DNA from 2 places in the Streptomyces sp. NBC_01803 genome. Region 1 is predicted to be linked to the other one. Evidence: riboswitches for the same ligand, from Rfam matches in the RefSeq annotation. Region 1 holds a riboswitch; the other holds the start of a gene.

Region 1 (9,636 bases):
GGCGGCGGCGCCCTGTCAGAAGTCGTCGTCGAACGAGACGGTCCCCTCGACCGCGACCTGGTAGGCGGAGGCGCGGCGCTCGAAGAAGTTCGTCAGCTCCTGGACGTTCTGCAACTCCATGAAGGAGAACGGGTTCTCCGAGCCGAACACCGGCTTCAGGCCGAGCCGGACCAGCCGCTGGTCGGCCACGCACTCCAGATAGGCGCGCATCGACTCGGTGTTCATACCCGGCAGCCCCTCGCCGCACAGGTCGCGGGCGAACTGGAGCTCGGCCTCGACGGCTTCGCACAGCATCGCGGTGACCTCGCGCTCCAGCCCCTCGTCGAACAGGCCGGGCTCCTCGCGCCGGACCGTGTCCACCACCGAGAACGCGAAGTCCATGTGCATGCTCTCGTCCCGGAACACCCAGTTGGTGCCGGTGGCCAGACCGTGCAGCAGGCCGCGCGAGCGGAACCAGTACACGTAGGCGAAGGCGCCGTAGAAGAACAGGCCCTCGATGCAGGCGGCGAAGCAGATCAGGTTGAGCAGGAAACGGCGCCGCTCGGCCGCCGTTTCGAGCCGGTCGATCTTCTCCACCGCGTCCATCCAGCGGAAGCAGAACTGGGCCTTCTCGCGGATGGACGGGATGTTCTCCACGGCCGCGAACGCCGCCACCCGCTCGTCCGGATCGGGCAGATAGGTGTCCAGCAGCGTCAGATAGAACTGGACGTGCACCGCCTCCTCGAAGAGCTGCCGGGACAGATACAGCCGCGCCTCGGGGGAGTTGATGTGTTTGTAGAGGGTGAGCACCAGGTTGTTCGCGACGATCGAGTCGCCGGTCGCGAAGAACGCCACCAGGCGGCCGATCATGTGCCGTTCGCCGGGGGAGAGCTTCGCCAGGTCGGCCACGTCCGAGTGCAGATCGACCTCCTCCACCGTCCAGGTGTTCTTGATGGCGTCCCGGTACCGGTCGTAGAACTCGGGATAGCGCATTGGGCGCAGCGTCAGCTCGAAGCCCGGGTCGAGCAGGCTCTTGGGGTCGGCCGGGGTGGTCACTGGCACGCCTCGCAGGACTCGGGGTTCTCCAGGGAGCAGGCCACGGCCTCGGGCTCCGCGACGGCGACGGCGACGGGCGCGGACACCCGGGCGGACTGGGCGATCCGGGTGGCGGGGCGGGAGCGCAGGTAGTACGTCGTCTTCAGACCGCGCTTCCAGGCGTAGGCGTACATCGAGCTGAGCTTGCCGATGGTCGGCGCGGCCAGGAACAGGTTGAGCGACTGGCTCTGGTCCAGATACGGGGTGCGCGCGGCGGCCATGTCGATCAGGGCGCGCTGCGGGATCTCCCACGCCGTGCGGTACAACTCCCGCACCTCGTCCGGCAGTCCGGGCAGCGCGGCCACCGAGCCGTTCGCCGCGCGCAGCGCCTCCCGGGTGGCGGCGTCCCAGCGGCCCAGCCGCTTCAGCTCCGCCACCAGATAGGCGTTGACCTGGAGGAACTCCCCGCTCAGCGTCTCGCGCTTGAACAGGTTGGACACCTGCGGCTCGATGCACTCGTACACCCCGGCGATCGAGGCGATGGTGGCGGTCGGGGCGATGGCGAGCAGCAGCGAGTTGCGCAGGCCGGTGCGGGCGACGCGGGCGCGCAGGGCGAGCCAGCGGGCGGCCCAGGTGGGCTCGGCGTCGGGGTAGTGGTCGGGGTGGAACACGCCCCGGGCGGTGCGGGTGTCGACCCACGCGGGGTGCGGGCCGTGCCGCTCGGCGAGGTCGGCGGAGGTCTCGTAGGCGGTGAGCATGATCCGCTCGGCGATCCGGGTGGACAGCTCGCGGGCCTCGGGAGAGTCGAACGGCAGCCGCAGCCGGAAGAAGACGTCCTGGAGGCCCATCACGCCGAGACCGACCGGCCGCCAGCGGGAGTTGGAGGTGGCGGCCTCTCCGGTCGGGTAGTAGTTGATGTCCACCACCCGGTCCAGGAAGGTGACGGCGGTGCGGACGGTGGCGTCCAGCTGGTCCCAGTCCACCGCGCCGTCGGCGCCGAGGTGCGCGGCCAGGTTGACCGAGCCGAGGTTGCACACGGCGGTCTGGCCGTCGTCGGTGACCTCCAGGATCTCGGTGCAGAGGTTCGAGGAGTGCACGACCGAGCCGGGCCGCGCGGTCTGGTTGGCCGTGCGGTTGGCCGCGTCCTTGAACGTCATCCAGCCGTTGCCGGTCTGGGCGAGGGTCCGCATCATCCGGGCATACAACTGCCGCGCGGGCACGGTCCGCAGCGCCCGGCCCTCGGCCTCGGCCCGGCGGTACGCCGCGTCGAAGTCGTCGCCCCACAGGTCCACCAGCCCGGGCACGTCCACCGGGGAGAACAGCGACCAGTCGGCGTCCGCCTCGACCCGGCGCATGAACTCGTCCGGAACCCAGTGCGCGATGTTGAGGTTGTGGGTGCGGCGGGCCTCCTCCCCGGTGTTGTCCCGCAGTTCGAGGAACTCCTCGATGTCCGCGTGCCAGGTCTCCAGGTAGACGCAGGCCGCGCCCTTGCGCCGGCCGCCCTGGTTCACCGCGGCGACCGAGGAGTCGAGGGTGCGCAGGAACGGGACGATGCCGTTGGACGTGCCGTTGGTGCCCCGGATGAGTGAACCCCGGGCCCTGATCCGGGACCAGGACAGGCCGATCCCGCCGGCGTGCTTCGAGAGCCGGGCGATCTGGTGGTACCGCTCGTAGATCGAGTCCAGCTCGTCCCGGGGGGAGTCCAGCAGATAGCAGGAGGACATCTGGGGGTGGCGCGTCCCGGAGTTGAACAGGGTGGGGGAGGACGGCAGATAGGCCAGGGAGTGGGTCAGCCGGTACAGCTCGGCCACCTCGTCGAGAGCCCGCTCGGAGTCGTCCTCGGCCAGTCCGCAGGCGACCCGGAGCAGGAAGTGCTGCGGGGTCTCGATGACCTTGCGGGTGATCGGGTGCCGCAGCACATAGCGGGACTCGACGGTGCGCAGCCCGAAATACTCGAAGCGGTCGTCGGCGCCGTCCGCGACGGCCCGCTCCACGAGCGCGTCCAGCCGGTCGGCATGCCGCGCGGTGAACGCGGCGGCGCGGTCGGCGATCAGCCCCTCGCGGTGACCCACGGCGACGGACGCGGAGAACGACACCGCGCCCTGCCCGGCGGCCTCCTCCCGGATGGCGAGGGTGAGCAACCGGGCCGCGAGCCGCGAGTAGGCCGGCTCCTCCGCGATGAGCCCGGCGGCGGCCTCGATGGCGAGCGCCCGCCGGCCGGCCTCGTCCGAGCCGGGGTGGGTTCCGCGGGCGACCGCCTCCGTGACGCGGCCGGGGTCGGCGGCGGGCAGGTCGGCGGTCAGCTCGGCCAGCGTGCGCGACAGCGCGGCTGTGGCGGGCTCCACGGGTGCGACGGGTGCGATGGTCACTCGGTCTCTCCCTCGGTTCGCGATGGCCCCGACGGGGGCGGGGTGGCGGGCGCGCGAAGGCATGCGGGTGCCACGGCTGTGGCACAGCAAAGACATGAGCGCGTGTCCGCCACCGGCCCCACTCGCGAGGCCCGGACTGTTCGATGCCGTTCGCGGGTGGCCGGACTCGCCATGGGCAGCACGAAACAGCCCATCGCACACCGTTGTGGGACAGCTCCGGATTCGCACCGGATTCCCTGCGGCGACAGCGAGTTGAGCATACATCTAGTGCTGGTGGATGCGAGAGCCCCTATATGTTGTGCCGTTGGTCTCGCCTGGGAGCAAGGTCAACTGCGAATGCGTGAAGAAGGTGCCCGGCGAGGAACGCCCAGTCGCGTTCCGGCGCCCGAACGAACCCCAGCCGCCCGTACAGCCGATGCGCCGTGTGCATGTGCGACTGAGTGGAAATGATGACACGCTTCAGCCCCCGCGCCCGGGCGCGTCGCAGGCACTCGCGCACCAGCGCCTCGCCCGCCCCCCGGCCACGCGCCTCGGGCCGCACCGCCAGCATCCTGAACTCGGCCTCGCCCTCCCGGGCGATATTGGCGAACTCCCCGCCATCCCCCACGAAGGTGACCGTCCCGAGCAGCTCGCCCGCCACCCCGCCCGCCGTGCCCACCGCCACCAGCAGCTCGGCGTGGGCCGCGCGGCGCGCGGCGTCCCGCAGCTCCACGAGATACTCGTCGTCCGCCCCGAACGTCAGCAGGCCGTCCCCGAGATAGACCCGGGCGCACAGCTCGCCCACCGCGTCGTACTCTTCCGGCCCGGCGTCCCTGATCACGATGTCCATGCACGCAGTGTGACCGAGGGGTCTGACAATTCTCACCCGGTTATCGCTCAGCGCCGCGTGCGCAGCACGAAGAAACCCGCCTCCTCGGCCAGGACGGCGTACTCGGCCTCCGGATAGAGCTGCCGGGCGTAGGCGACCACCGAGCGCGCCGTCCGGGAGGCGTCGTAGTAGGCGAGATACTCGGGCGCTCCGCCGTCGCCCTGCCCGATCCAGAACACCCGGCAGCGGCCGGTGAGATGGGAGATCGGGCGGACGTTGGCCGCCACCTCCGCGCCGTCCGGCACCACCGCCAGCACCCGCGCGCCCGCCTCGGCGGCCGGTCCCGCGCGGTAGGTGTCGGCGCGGGTCAGCGCGGCGGCGGGGAGGGTGGTGCTCAGCGCCAGCGCGGCGGCCACGGCCGCGGCCGGCACGTGGTGGGCGTACGCGCGCAGCCAGGGCCGCGGCGAGTGGCGGGCGCGGTCGAGGGCGTCGGTCAGGGCCAGGGCGGTGATGGGCATCAGGACGGCGCTGTAGTGCCAGTCGGTGCTCCAGTAGTGCGGCTCCTGGGAGACGAGGCGCCACCCGAGCGTCGGCAGCGCGGCGATCAGCAGCGGTGAACGCAGCGCGAGCAGCCCGGTGGTGGGCACCAGCACCCACAGCAGCGTGCGGAACTTCTCCTCGCCGCCGGTCAGGAGCTGGTCGAGGGGCCCGCCGCCGTCCTCGCCGAGCTTGGTCCAGTAGTCGTACTCGCCGCCCGTGTTGAAGCCCGGTATGACCACGCTGACGATCAGGCCGCAGGCCAGCACGCAGAACGCGGCGACGGCCAGCGCGGTCGGCGCGGCCCGGCCGTGCCGCGCCCGGCGCGCCCGGACGGCGACGACGATCGCGAGGGCCGCGGCCGTCATCCCCAGGTCCTCCTTGACGAGCAGCAGCGGCAGCGCCCAGCACAGGGCGGCGCGCCAGCGCTCCCGCAGCACCGCCTCCAGCGCGAAGGCGATCAGCGGCACCGCGAAGCAGATCTCGTGGAAGTCGAAGTCGACGGCGCGCTGCACGCCCCACGACAGCCCGTAGGCCACGCCGATCGCCGCGCCCCGGGCGCGGCCGAGGAGGAACGCCGCGGCGCGCGTCACCGGGACGACCGCGAGGGCGAACAGCGCGGCCTGGGCGACGAGAAGGGTCACCGGGGTCGGGAACACCCGGTAGAACGGGGCGATCAGCGCGGTGATCGGACTGAAGTGGTCGCCCAGGATCGGGAAGCCGGCGCCCTTGAGGTCCGACACCGGGGCCTTCAGGCCGGCGTAGGAGCGGACGACCTGCTCGAAGATGCCCAGATCCCAGGAGCGGTTCTCGAAGCGGCGGTAACGGGTCACCGACAGCGCCGCGTAGACGGCGAAGAAGGCCAGGGCCAGCAGGTAGGGGTCGCGCCGGCCGACCGCCGCCGGGCGTATTCGCGCGGGCGGCGGCGTGTCCGTCGCGCCGTCGGTGGTGGCGGGCGGGGAGGTCATGATCATCGGGGCACCGGGTCGGGAGGCGGTCACCGGCCGGGGGAGCCGGGATCTCTGCTGCGAATACGCTCCACACCCCGCCACCGGTTGACAACCCCCGGGCAAAAAAACCGGCCCGAACCGTCCCCTCACGAAAAGTGACGGCCCGGGCCGGCGGCGACCGCCGGGTCTCAGCAGCAGCCGCGATGGTGGCCGTCGCGCGGATCGGCGTACCGCTCGTCGACGCGGCGGTGCTCGAACTCGCGGCGGCTCAGGACCCGTGCCGCCGGGTCCGCGCGGCGGGTCCGTTCCACATAGCGGTCGTAGGCGTTCTCCCCGGTGAACTCGGTGACGTACCAGCGCAGCCAGGCGGCGGCCCGGCGCGGGGCGGCGGTCAGCTTCACTCCCGTACCTCCTTCTCGGGGCCCGCCGGGATGCCGCCGCCGGGTCCGAGCCCGGCCGCGGCCAGCTCGGCCCGTTCCGCCCGGGTCGGGATGAGCCCGGCCGGGGCGATCAGCCGGGACGGGGTGTACGGCGACTCACGCGGGCGCGCGGAGCCGGGGTTCCGTACCGCCTTCACACACACCCGCAGGGCGTCGGCGAAGATCACCAGGACGAGCAGCGCGAGCCCGGCGGACAGGGCCGCGTCCACCGTCGCGTTGTTCACGATGGTCCGCATGTCGCCCATGTCCTGGGCTCCGGTGAGCAGTCGGCCGCCGTCGATGCCGTCCTGGTACAGATCGCGACGGGCGAGGAAGCCGACGGCCGGGTCGCCCGAGAAGACCTTCTGCCAGCTCGCGGTGAGAGTGACCAGCGAGACCCAGGTCAGGGGCAGCAGCGTGACCCACACGTGGCGCAGCCGGCCGGACTTCACCAGCAGGACCGTGCAGATGGCCAGGGCGACGGCCGCGAGGAGCTGGTTCGAGATGCCGAAGACGGGATAGAGCGTGTTGATGCCGCCGAGCGGATCGTTGACCCCGACCCACAGCAGATAGCCCCAGAGCGCCACCACGATCGCGCTGGTCAGCCACACCCCGGGCAGCCAGGCCGAGGAGCGCAGCCGGCCGAGCCGGGGATGCACGCTCGCCAGCGCGTCCTGGAGGATGAACCGGCCGACCCGGGTGCCGGCGTCTATGGCGGTAAGGATGAACAGCGCCTCAAACATGATCGCGAAGTGGTACCAGAAGCTCATCATGCTGTCGCCGCCGATGACGTCGGCCAGGATCCCGGCCAGTCCGAGCGCGAGGGTCGGCGCCCCACCCGTGCGGGAGAGCAGCGATTCCTCCTCCACGGATTCGGCGGCGGCGGTGAGCTGTTCCGGGGTGAGCGTGAACCCCCAGGAGGATATGGTGTCCGCCGCCGACTGCACGGTGTCGCCGATGGCGGCGGGCGGCGCGTTCATCGCGAAGTACACGCCGGGGTCCAGCACACAGGCGGCGGTGATCGCCATCATCGCGACCGAGGACTCCATCAGCATCGCGCCGTAGCCGATGGTGCGGATCTGGCTCTCCTTCTGGATCATCTTCGGAGTGGTGCCCGAGGAGATCAGCGAGTGGAAGCCGGAGACCGCGCCGCAGGCGATGGTGATGAAGACGAACGGGAAGAGCGAGCCGGCGAAGACCGGCCCCTCGCCGTTGGCCGCGAAGTCGGTGACCGCCTCCATCTTCAGGGAGGGCAGCGTGACCACGATGGCCAGGGCGAGCAGCCCGATGGTGCCGATCTTCATGAACGTGGACAGGTAGTCGCGCGGCACCAGCAGCAGCCACACCGGCATCACCGAGGCCGCGAAGCCGTAGAGCACCAGCCAGATCACCAGGGTCCGGGGATCGAGGGTGAACGCGGCGGCGAGGTCGGACTCCGCGATCCAGCGGCCCCCGGCGATGACGAGCAGCAGCAGGGCCACGCCGATGACGGTGACCTCGGCGACCTTCCCCGGCCGCAGATGGCGCAGGTAGACGCCCATGAACAGGGCGATGGGGATGGTCATGCCGACCGAGAACGCGCCCCAGGGCGACTCGGCCAGGGCGTTGACGACGACGAGGGCCAGCACCGCCAGCAGGATGATCATGATGCTGAAGATCGCGATCACCGCGGCGACGCCGCCCACCGGGCCGATCTCCTCGCGGGCGATCTGGCCCAGGCTCTTGCCGTCGCGTCTGGTGGAGAAGAAGAGCACCACCATGTCCTGGACGGCCCCGGCGAAGATGACGCCGACGACGATCCAGATGGTGCCGGGCAGATATCCCATCTGCGCCGCGAGCACCGGGCCGACCAGCGGTCCGGCGCCCGAGATGCCGGCGAAGTGGTGGCCGAGCAGCACCCGCCGGTCGGTGGGGTGGTAGTCGAGGCCGTCGTTCAGCCGCTCGGCGGGGGTGGCCCGGGTGGGGTCGGCTCTCAGCACCCGGGTGGCGATGAAGCGGGCGTAGAAGCGGTACCCGATGGCGTACGAGCCGAGCGCCGCGGCGATCATCCAGGCGGCCGAGACCTCCTCGCCGCGGGCGAGCGCCAGCATGGCCCAGCCGGTCGCGCCCACGATGGCGACGGCGGTCCAGACGGCGACGGACCGCGGGGCGAACCGGCGGTCGGTCGACCGCTGTGACGGGTGTTCCTCGTGTGACGTGTGGGGGGGTGGGGGTTGCACGGTGTCCTCCGGCCTGTCCTCCTTGACTGACAGGCCCGGAATCTAGGCCCTGGGCGGCCGGATGACCATGGGGCCGTGAGGGCTACCCCGCCGGGTCGGCCGGACGGGTGGGGTGGGGCCGCTCCAGATTCGCCACGAACTTGTACCGGTCGCCCCGGTACACCGAGCGCACCCACTCCACGGGCTCGCCCCGGGTGTCCCGCGAGTGCCGGGAGAGCATCAGCATCGGCAGGCCCACATCCGTGCCGAGCAGCCCGGCCTCGCGCGGGTTGGCCAGCGAGGTCTCGATGGTCTCCTCGGCGCGGGCGAGATGGACGTCGTAGACCTCGGCCAGCGCCATGTAGAGCGAGGTGTACCGCACCAGGCTGCGGCGCAGGGCGGGGAAGCGCTCCTGCGACAGGTGGGTGGTCTCGATCGCCATCGGCTCGCCGCTGGCCAGCCGCAGCCGCTCGATGCGCAGTACCCGGCCGCCCTCGGGCAGGTCCAGCAGGCGGCTGAGCCGCTCGTCGGCGGTGATGTAGCCGATCTCCAGGAGCTGCGAGGTCGGCTCCAGGCCCTGGGCGCGCATGTCCTCGGTGTAGGAGGTGAGCTGGAGGGACTGGGAGACCTTCGGCTTGGCGACAAAGGTGCCCTTGCCCTGGATGCGCTCCAGGCGCCCCTCGACGACCAGCTCCTGGAGGGCCTGGCGGACGGTGGTGCGCGAGGTATCGAACTCGGTGGCCAGCGTCCGCTCCGGCGGCACGGGCGTGCCCGGCGGCAGGGTCTCGGTCATCTCCAGCAGATGCCGCTTGAGCCGGTAGTACTTCGGGACGCGGGCGGTGCGACCGCGGTCCGCCGCCTCGGGTCCCTGGCCGGCCGGGCCGTTGGTCGTCGCTCCCCCGTCCGCGGCCATGGCCCGCCTTCCCGACTTGTTCCGTTCTCCCGTCACCGGCTCCTCCGAGACATCGCGGCTCACATCGTGACATGGGCGTAAGGACGGCGGCGGCGCCGGACAGATGTCGGTCCGGTAACGGACGGCCGCCCCCGCTCGTGGACCCTTGACACCCCCACTTGGTCTAGTCCAAGCTCCGCTTCAACTGGTCTACACCTCTTGTCCACACCATGAGCGTAACGGCCGCCCCCGGGCCACGAGTGAGGGGGCCGGCCCTTGTGAGGAGGGTGAAGTGAAGCGCAAGCTGATCGCCGCCATCGGCGCGGCGGCGCTGACGGCCACCGTGGCCGCCTGCGGCTCCGACGGCGGCGGCGGTGGGGGCGGCGGCGCCGGCTCCATCACTGTCTGGCTGATGGACGGCTCCGCCCCGCAGGCGTGGCTCGACGAGC
Region 2 (9,636 bases), 3.0 Mb from region 1:
GGGGCCTGCCGTGGCCCGATCTGCGGGGATCGGGCCACGGCTCGTCCGTGGCCGTACGGGCGCGGCGCGGCGGCGCGGCGGCGCGCCCCGGGGAGCGTCGTGGCCCCGCGAAGATCCGGACGAGAGACCCGGCCGGTGCTCGGGGTCGGAGGTTCTCCGGTTGGTTCGCCGCGCGACGGGCGGCGCCGACGCGCCCCCGTCCCGGACCGGCGGGGAATCTCCGGCTCGGGACGCTAACGCTGGCCGTAGGTGCGGAGCTTGGTGGCGACCTTCGTCAGCTCTTCCGGCGGCAGCAGGGTCGGGGTGCGGCCCGGGACGGCGGTGGCGGTGAGCCACAGACGGCACATCCACTCCAGCTGGGCCGTGTTGTCGTACGCCTGGCGCAGGCTGCGGCCGTGAACGATCGTGCCGTGGTTGCGCAGCAGGCAGCCGGTGCGGTCGCGCAGGGCGGCGAGCATGTGGGTGGCCAGCTCCTCGCTGCCGTAGGTGGCGTACGGCGCGACGCGGACCGGGCCGCCGAGGGCGGCGGTCATGTAGTGGATGGCGGGCAGCTCGTCCACGAGGGTGGAGACGGCCGTCGCGTGCACCGCGTGGGTGTGGACGACGGCGGTGGCGTCCGTGGCGCCGTAGATCGCCAGATGCATCGGCAGCTCGCTGGTCGGGGCGAGGGAGCCGGCGCGGGGGCGGCCGGTCAGGTCCACGGCGAGGAGGTCGGCCGGGCCGAGGCGTTCGTAGGGGACGCCGGTGGGGGTGACCAGGACGGTGTCGTCCACGCGGACCGACAGGTTTCCCGAGGTGCCGACGACGAGGCCGTCCGTCACCGTCCGGCGTGCCCGGTCGATCAGCTCGCGCCACGCCTCGCGCCACGTGGACGGAACGTTTCGGCGCAGGACGATCCGATGCCGCCAGTTCATCTTTCGTTCACCTATTCACCTTACGTTAACGGCGTTTGTCCCCCCGCCCGCCGAGCGATTGTCCGGGTACATGGAACACATAACGCTGTTGATCACGATCGTGCTCATCACGGCTTTGGCGTTCGATTTCACCAACGGCTTCCACGACACGGCCAACGCCATGGCCACCACGATCTCGACCGGTGCCATGCGGCCCAAGGCCGCCGTGGCCATGTCGGCGGCGCTGAACCTCCTCGGCGCCTTCCTCTCGGTCGAGGTCGCGCGGACGATCTCCGGCGGCATCATCGACGAAGAGGCGGGCGTCCAGCCCGAAGTGATCTTCGCCGGGCTGGCCGGGGCCATCGTATGGAACCTGCTCACCTGGCTGGCCGGCCTCCCCTCCAGTTCGTCGCACGCCCTCTTCGGCGGCCTGATCGGCGCGACGCTCGCCTCGGTCGGCTCGGGCGCGGTCAACGGGGACGCCGTCGTCACCAAGGTCCTGGTACCGGCCGTGGCCGCCCCGCTGGTCGCCGGGCTCGCGGCGCTGCTGGCCACCCGGCTGACCTACCGCGTCACGCGCGGCGCCGACGAGAAGACCGCGGCCAAGGGATACCGGACGGGACAGATCGCCTCCGCCGCGCTCGTCTCCCTCGCGCACGGCACGAACGACGCGCAGAAGACGATGGGCGTCATGACGCTGGCACTGATCGCCGGCGGCACGCTGGACCCCGGCTCGGACCCGCCGCTGTGGGTGATCGGCTCCGCCGGGGCCGCCATCGCGCTCGGCACCTACCTCGGTGGCTGGCGCATCATCCGCACCATGGGCAAGGGCCTCACCGACATCCGGCCGCCGCAGGGCTTCGCCGCCCAGACCAGCGCGGCCACCACGATCCTCGCCTCCTCGCACATGGGGTTCGCGCTGTCCACCACGCAGGTCTGCTCGGGCGCGGTGATGGGCTGCGGCCTGGGCCGCAAGGGCGGCGTGGTCCACTGGTCCACCGCTTCGCGGATGGTCCTGGCGTGGGGCCTGACCCTCCCGGCGGCCGGGCTGATCGGCGCCGCCGGGGCGCTGCTGGCGGACCGGGGCGACTGGGGTGTGGGCGCGGTGGCGGTGCTGCTCGTCACGGCCGGGGTCGCGAGCTGGGCGCTGGCCCGCCGCCGGCCGGTCGACCACTCCAACGTCCTGGACACGGAGGTGGACGCGGGCAGGGAGATGGACCCGGGCACGGGGATGGACCCGGGCACGGCCCAGGAGCGGGACGCGGTCGGGGCCGTGCCCGGTCCGGTGCGCGTCGTCATCGCCGCGCCCGCCGCTACCGCGGCTCCCGCCGCCACTCCCGCTCCCGAGGTGTCGCTGTGAACATCGACTGGGCCGTTCTCGGCCAAGTGATTGTCGTCTCGGTGCTGCTGACGCTGGCCGTGGTCGGCCTGTTCTCGGTGGGCATCCGCACCGGGTCCGCCAAGTCGGCGGTGCGCTCGGCCGGTTACCTGTGTTTCACGGCGTGCGCGGCGGCCGTGGGCTACGGCATCTGGATCGTCGCGACGTAGTCCACGGGCCGGGAGCGGCTTCAACAGGGAGTTGACGCCGCTTCCGGCCCATGGTGGACTCAACGATGCCAAACGGCGGCAGGAGAGGAAGCCGGTGCGAATCCGGCGCGGTCCCGCCACTGTCACCGGGGAGTGCTCCCCCACCGAACGTCACGGTCCCGTCAGGGGCTGGAAGGCCGGGGGAAGCGCCGATCCGGGAGCCAGGAGACTCTCACCGCCGGTCACGTCGAACCAGGGCGCGGACCCTGAGTGAGGACATACCGCCATGACTGGCTCCTTCCTGCCCCCGCCACATCCGCACCGCGCCGCATCCGCACGAGGTACCACAACGGCCGGCTGACGTCATGCGCGCATCGCACGCGACGGCGTACGGCCTGGCCCTCGGCTACCTCGGCGATCTCCTCACCGGCGACCCGCGCCGGGGTCATCCGGTGGCCGCCTTCGGCCGTGCCGCCGCCGCCCTCGAACGCCGTCTGTGGCGCGACCACCGGGCCGCCGGTGTGCTGCACACCGCGCTGTGCGTCGGCGGAACGGCCGCGGGGGCGGCGGCACTCGCCGGGCTCACGCGGGGACACGCGGGGCGCGGCGCGGTAACGGCCATGGCCGCCTGGGCCGTTCTCGGCGGCACGAGCCTGGCGCGGGAGGCGCGCGGCCTCGGGGACGCGCTGGCGGCCGGAGACGTCGCGCGGGCACGGGAGTTGCTGCCCCGGCTCTGCGGGCGCGACCCGTTGTCGCTGGACGAACCGGCGCTGGCGCGGGCCGTCGTGGAGTCGGTCGCGGAGAACACCTCGGACGCGGTCGTCGGCGCGCTCGTCTGGGGCGCGATCGCCGGAGTGCCGGGGCTCGCCGCGTTCCGCGCGGTCAACACGCTGGACGCGATGGTCGGCCATCTCTCGCCGCGCTACCGCCGGTTCGGCTGGGCCTCGGCCCGGCTGGACGACCTGGCGGGCTGGCCGGGCGCCCGGCTCACCGCCGTCCTGGCCACCGTGGCCGGCCCCCGGCCGCGCGCCGCCGCCCGCGTGTGGCGGGCCGACGCGCACCGCCACCCGAGCCCCAACGCGGGCCCGGTGGAAGCCGCGTTCGCGGGCGCGCTGGGCGTCCGCCTCGGCGGCACGCTCTCCTACGGCGGACGGGTGGAGCACCGTCCGGTGCTCAACGCCGCTGGTCGCCCAGTGGATTTCGCCGACATCGACCGCGCGATCCGCCTCTCACGCCGCATCGGCACCCTGACCCTGGCCGCCTGCTGCGCGGCGAGCTACGCACGGGAGGCCCGAAGGTGAACGACCCGTACGAGCTCCCGCACCCCTCACTCGCGCCCCAGCGGGACGGGACCGAGAAGCCCACTCCGACGCCCGACCCGGGCGGCGACGCCGCCGGCGCGGCCCCGGACCCGCACGAACCCGCACCACGCGGCGCGGTCAACCGACCGGCGGACGCCGGCCCGGGCGAAGCCCCGCTCCCTCCCGCCCTGCCGTCCCCGCGGCACGGTCCAGTGCGGCGCGGTCCGGTACGGCGCGGGGGGGCGTTGCTCGTCGCCGGGACCACGTCCGACGCGGGGAAGAGTGTCGTCACCGCCGGGATCTGCCGGTGGCTCGCGCGGAAGGGAGTGCGGGTGGCGCCGTTCAAGGCGCAGAACATGTCGCTCAACTCCTTCGTCACCCGCGACGGCGCCGAGATCGGACGGGCGCAGGCCATGCAGGCCGCCGCCGCCCGGGTCGAGCCGAGCGCGCTGATGAATCCCGTGCTGCTCAAGCCCGGCAGCGATCGCGGGAGTCAGGTCGTCCTGCTGGGGCGGCCCGTCGGGGAGGTCACGGCACGCGGCTACCACACCGAGCGCCAGACCCGGCTGCTGCCGACCGTCACCGACTGCCTGGACCGGCTGCGCGCCGAGTACGACGCCGTGATCTGCGAGGGCGCGGGCAGTCCCGCCGAGATCAACCTGCGGCGCGGCGACATCGTCAACATGGGCCTGGCCCGCGCCGCCGGGCTGCCCGTCGTCATCGTCGGGGACATCGACCGGGGCGGCGTCTTCGCCTCCTTCTTCGGCACCACCGCCCTGCTGGCCGCCGCGGACCAAGCGCTGGTCGCGGGCTATGTCGTCAACAAGTTCCGTGGCGATCAGAGCCTGTTGACCCCGGGCCTGGACATGCTGCGCGGGCTGACCGGGCGGCCTGTGCTCGGGGTCCTCCCGCACCGGCACGGCCTGGGCATCGACGAGGAGGACGGCCTGCGGATGTCCCTGCGCGGCACCGTCCGCGAGGCGAGCGCCGCCCCGCCGCACGGCCGGGACGTGCTGCGGGTCACCGTCGTCGCCATCCCGCTGATGTCCAACTTCACGGACGTGGACGCACTGGCCGCCGAACCAGGGGTCGCCGTCCGCTTCACCGACCGGCCCGAGGAGCTGGCCGACGCCGACCTGGTGGTGATCCCCGGCACCCGGGGCACCGTGCGGGCGCTGGCCTGGCTGCGTGAACGCGGCCTGGCCGACGCCCTGTCGCGGCGCGCCGCCGAGCGGCGGCCGGTGCTGGGCATCTGCGGCGGCTTCCAACTCCTCGGCGAATCCATCGAGGACGACGTCGAGTCCCGGGAGGGCCGCGTCGACGGACTCGGCCTGCTGCCCGTCCACGTGCGGTTCGCCACCGGCAAGACCCTGGCCAGGCCCACCGGTCACGCGCTCGGCCACCCCGTCGAGGGCTACGAGATCCACCACGGCGTCGCGGATGTCCGGGGCGGCGAGCCGTTCCTCGACGGCTGCCGCGTCGGGGCCGTGTGGGGCACCCACTGGCACGGCTCGCTCGAAAGCGACGGATTCCGCCGGGCGTTCCTGACCCGGATCGCGGCGGACACCGGCCGGGCCTTCGTCCCGGCCCCGGACACGGGCTTCGGCGCGCTGCGCGAGGAGCAACTCGACCGGCTGGGCGATCTCATCGAGGAACACGCCGACACCGCCGCCCTGATGCGGCTCATCGAGGAGGGCGTCCCCGACGGCCTCCCCTTCATCCCGCCGGGAGCGCCATGACGACCGTGCTGCTGCTGTCCACCGCCGACACCGACCTGCTGGCCGCCCGCGCCTCGGGCGCCTCCTACCGGATCGCCAACCCGGCCCGGGTGGACACCGCTTCGGAGCTACCCGCGCTGCTCGCGGGCGCCGATCTCGTCGTGGTGCGGCTGCTGGGCGGCCTGCGCGCCTGGGAGGACGGGGTGGCCGCCGTCACGCGCTCCGGGCTCCCGGCCGTGCTGCTCGGTGGTGAGTCGACGCCGGACGCCGAGCTGATGGCCGCCTCCACCGCGCCCGCCGGGGTGGTCGCCGAGGCGTTGGCCTACCTGGTCGCGGGCGGCTCGGACAACCTCGCGGAGCTGGCGCGTTTCCTGTCCGACACCCTGCTGCTCACCGGCCACGGCTTCGCGCCGCCCCGGCCGATGCCCGCGTTCGGCACGCATGGGGCCCGCGCGCACAAGCCGGACCGGCCGACCGTGGGCGTCCTCTTCTACCGGGCGCACGAACTGGCGGGCAACACCGCGTTCGTGGACACTCTGTGCGACGCGCTGGAGGAGCGCGGTGCCAACGCCCTGCCCGTGTACTGCGGTTCGCTGCGCGGCGCCGACCCCGCGCTGTACGAGCTGCTCGGCCGCGCGGACGCGCTGATCGCGGCCGTGCTGGCGGCGGGCGGCAAGAGCGGTGGCGACGACGAGACATGGGACATCGGCGCGCTGGCCGAGCTCGACGTGCCCGTGCTCCAGGGCCTGTGCCTGACCGGCTCGCGCGCCGCCTGGGACGAGTCGGACGCGGCGCTGTCCCCGATGGACGCGGCGATGCAGGTCGCCATCCCGGAGTTCGACGGACGGCTGATCACCGTGCCGTTCTCCTTCAAGGAGGAAGGACCCGACGGCGTGCCCGTGTACGTCGCGGACCCCGAACGGGCCGGGCGGGTGGCCGGGATCGCCGTCCGGTACGCGGCGCTGCGGCACAAGCCGAACGCCGGGAAGCGCCTCGGCCTCGTCTTCACCGCCTACCCGACGAAACACGCCCGTGTCGGCAACGCCGTCGGTCTGGACACCCCCGCCTCAGCCATCCGGCTGCTGGCCGCGCTGGCGGAGGCCGGTTACGCGGTCGGGGACCACCCGGACCACGGTGACGAGCTGATCCACCGGCTCATCGCGGCCGGCGGCCACGACGTCGAGTGGCTCACCGAGGAGCAACTGGCCGCCGCCCCGGCCCGGGTGCCGCTCGCCGACTACGTCACGTGGTTCGAACGGCTCGACCCCGGGCTGCGGGAGGCGATGCGGGAGCACTGGGGCGAGCCACCGGGTTCGCTGTACGTGGACGGCGACGACATCGTGCTGGCGTCCCTGCGGTTCGGCGATGTCGTGCTGATGATCCAGCCGCCGCGCGGCTTCGGCGAGAACCCGATCGCGATCTACCACGACCCCGATCTGCCGCCCTCCCACCACTACCTGGCCGCCTACCGCTGGCTCGACCACACCTTCGGCGCCGACGCGGTGGTGCACCTGGGCAAGCACGGCACCATGGAGTGGCTGCCGGGCAAGGGGCTCGGCCTCTCGCGGGGCTGCGCGCCCGACGCCGTGCTCGGTGAACTGCCGCTGGTGTACCCGTTCATCGTCAACGACCCCGGCGAGGGCACGCAGGCCAAGCGGCGCGGTCACGCCACGGTGGTGGACCACCTGGTGCCGCCGATGGCGCGCGCCGACTCCTACGGCGACCTGGCGAAGCTGGAGCAACTGCTCGACGAGTACGCCCTGGTGAGCGATCTCGACCCGGCCAAGGTGCCCGCCGTGCGCGGCCAGATCTGGACGCTGGTACGGGCGGCGGAGCTGCACCGGGACCTGCATGTCGAAGACCAGCCGGACGAGGACGACTTCGACGAGTTCGTGCTCCATCTCGACGGCTGGCTCTGCGAGATCAAGGATGTCCAGATCCGCGACGGCCTGCACATCCTGGGCATGGGCCCGGAGGGCGAGGCGCGGGTCAACCTGGCGCTGGCGGTGCTGCGTTCGGCCCAGATATGGGGTGGCGTGGCCGGGGCGCTCCCCGGGCTGCGGGCGGCGCTGGCCGCGCATTACGAGCTGGTCGAGGCTGAGTTGCTGGCCGAGCCGGGCGCACGGCTGGCGGTCCCGGCGGCGCTCGGCGATGGCCGCACGGCCTCCGACGCCGTCGACCTGCTGGAGGGGCTCGCACGGCGGCTCGTGGAGACGATGGAGGCGCGCGGCTGGGCCCGGGAGGCGGCCGAACCGGCGGTGGCCGAAGTGGTCGGCGCCGAGGTGCCGGAGGCCGCGCGGGTGCTGGAGTTCGCCGCCGACGAGGTGATTCCGCGCCTGGCCCGGACCACCGACGAGATCACCCATGTGCTGCACGCGCTGGAGGGCGGCTACGTGCCGGCCGGGCCGTCCGGCTCGCCCACTCGTGGCCTGGTCAACGTGCTGCCGACCGGCCGGAACTTCTACTCGGTCGATCCGAAGGCGATCCCGTCGCGGCTGTCGTGGGACGTCGGCAGCGCGCTGGCCGACTCGCTGCTGGCGCGGCACCTGGCCGACCACGGCACGTATCCGGCGTCCGTGGGACTGACGGTGTGGGGCACCTCGTGCATGCGCACGCAGGGCGACGACATCGCGGAGATCCTGGCGCTGCTGGGCTGCCGGCCGGTGTGGGACGACGCCTCGCGGCGGGTGACGGGCTTCGAGGTGGTGCGGCCGGCGGAGTTGGGGCGGCCCAGGATCGATGTCACGGTCCGGATCTCGGGGTTCTTCCGGGACGCCTTCCCGCACGTGGTGGCGCTGATCGACGACGCGGTGCGGGCCGTCGCGGAGCTGGACGAGCCCGCGGACCAGAACTTCGTGCGGGCGCACGCGGATGAGGACACCGCCCGGCACGGCGACCGGCGGCGGGCCACGTCGCGGATCTTCGGCTCCAAGCCGGGCGCGTACGGCGCGGGCCTGCTGCCGCTGATCGACGCGCGGAACTGGCGGGACGACGCGGACCTGGCCGAGGTGTACGCGGTCTGGGGCGGCTACGCCTACGGCCGGGGCCTGGACGGCCGCCCGGCGCGCGGCGACATGGAGACGGCGTTCCGGCGGATCCAGGTGGCGGCGAAGAACGTCGACACGCGCGAGCACGACATCGCGGACGCCGACGACTACTTCCAGTACCACGGCGGGATGGTCGCCATGGTCCGCCATCTGACCGGGGAGTCCCCTGAGGCGTACATCGGCGACAGCGCGGTGCCGGACCAGGTCAAGACGCGGACGCTGAGCGAGGAGACCCACCGGGTGTTCCGGGCTCGCGTGGTCAACCCCCGCTGGATGGCGGCGATGCGGCGGCACGGCTACAAGGGCGCCTTCGAAATGGCCGCGACCGTCGACTACTTGTTCGGCTACGACGCGACGGCGGGCGTCGTGGACGACTGGATGTACGAGAAGTTGGCGGCGGAGTACGTCTTCGACCCCGAGAACCAGGCGTTCATGCGGAAGTCCAACCCGTGGGCGCTGCGCGGCGTCACGGAACGCCTGCTGGAGGCCGCGGACCGGGGCCTGTGGGCCGAGCCGGACCAGGAGACGCTGGACCGGCTCCGGCAGACCTACCTCGATCTCGAAGGCGACCTGGAGGGTGACTCATGACCAGCCCCTATCCGTTCACCGCGATCGTCGGGATGGACGACCTGCGACTCGCCCTGCTGCTCAACGCGGTCTCCCCCGCCGTCGGCGGGGTGCTCGTCCGGGGTGAGAAGGGGACCGCCAAGAGCACTGCGGTACGGGCGCTTTCGGCCCTGCTGCCGGAGGTGGAGGTGGTGTCGTGGTGCCGGTTCTCCTGCGATCCGGCCGCGCCCGATCCCGCGTGCCCGGACGGCCCGCACCCCGTCGGGGACGGCACCACGCGGCCGGCCCGGCTGGTCGAGCTGCCGGTCGGGGCGAGCGAGGACCGGCTCGTCGGCGCGCTCGACATCGAACGGGCCCTGGCGGAGGGGGTGAAGGCGTTCGAGCCGGGGCTGCTGGCGCACGCGCACCGGGGGGTGCTCTACGTGGACGAGGTGAACCTGCTCAGCGACTTCCTCGTGGACTCGCTGCTCGACGCCGCCGCGATGGGCACCGCCTACGTCGAACGCGAGGGCGTCTCGGTCCGGTACGCCTCCCGCTTCCTGCTGGTCGGCACCATGAACCCGGAAGAGGGCGAGCTGCGCCC

The links. A riboswitch is a leader RNA that binds a small molecule or an ion and turns the genes downstream of it on or off. The one in region 1 is predicted to bind cobalamin.
Region 2: another riboswitch for cobalamin. It lies ahead of OIE51_RS23140 (cobalamin biosynthesis protein); the one in region 1 lies ahead of OIE51_RS09065 (ribonucleoside-diphosphate reductase subunit alpha).

What each region holds. Positions count from the first base shown of each region.
Region 1 covers NZ_CP109073.1:2,114,444-2,124,079, reverse strand. Annotated here, with positions in the region: gene OIE51_RS09070 (ribonucleotide-diphosphate reductase subunit beta) at 16-972, opposite strand; gene OIE51_RS09065 (ribonucleoside-diphosphate reductase subunit alpha) at 1,032-3,383, opposite strand; cobalamin riboswitch at 3,518-3,683, opposite strand; gene OIE51_RS09060 (GNAT family N-acetyltransferase) at 3,673-4,212, opposite strand; gene OIE51_RS09055 (DUF2079 domain-containing protein) at 4,260-5,702, opposite strand; gene OIE51_RS09050 (CstA-like transporter-associated (seleno)protein) at 5,867-6,079, opposite strand; gene OIE51_RS09045 (carbon starvation CstA family protein) at 6,076-8,187, opposite strand; gene OIE51_RS09040 (GntR family transcriptional regulator) at 8,399-9,208, opposite strand; gene OIE51_RS09035 (extracellular solute-binding protein) at 9,480-9,636, shown strand, end outside.
Region 2 covers NZ_CP109073.1:5,085,093-5,094,728, reverse strand. Annotated here, with positions in the region: gene OIE51_RS23155 (class II aldolase/adducin family protein) at 234-914, opposite strand; gene OIE51_RS23150 (inorganic phosphate transporter) at 985-2,253, shown strand; gene OIE51_RS23145 (hypothetical protein) at 2,250-2,441, shown strand; cobalamin riboswitch at 2,526-2,652, shown strand; gene OIE51_RS23140 (cobalamin biosynthesis protein) at 2,786-3,721, shown strand; gene OIE51_RS23135 (cobyric acid synthase) at 3,934-5,460, shown strand; gene cobN (cobaltochelatase subunit CobN) at 5,457-9,074, shown strand; gene OIE51_RS23125 (putative cobaltochelatase) at 9,071-9,636, shown strand, end outside.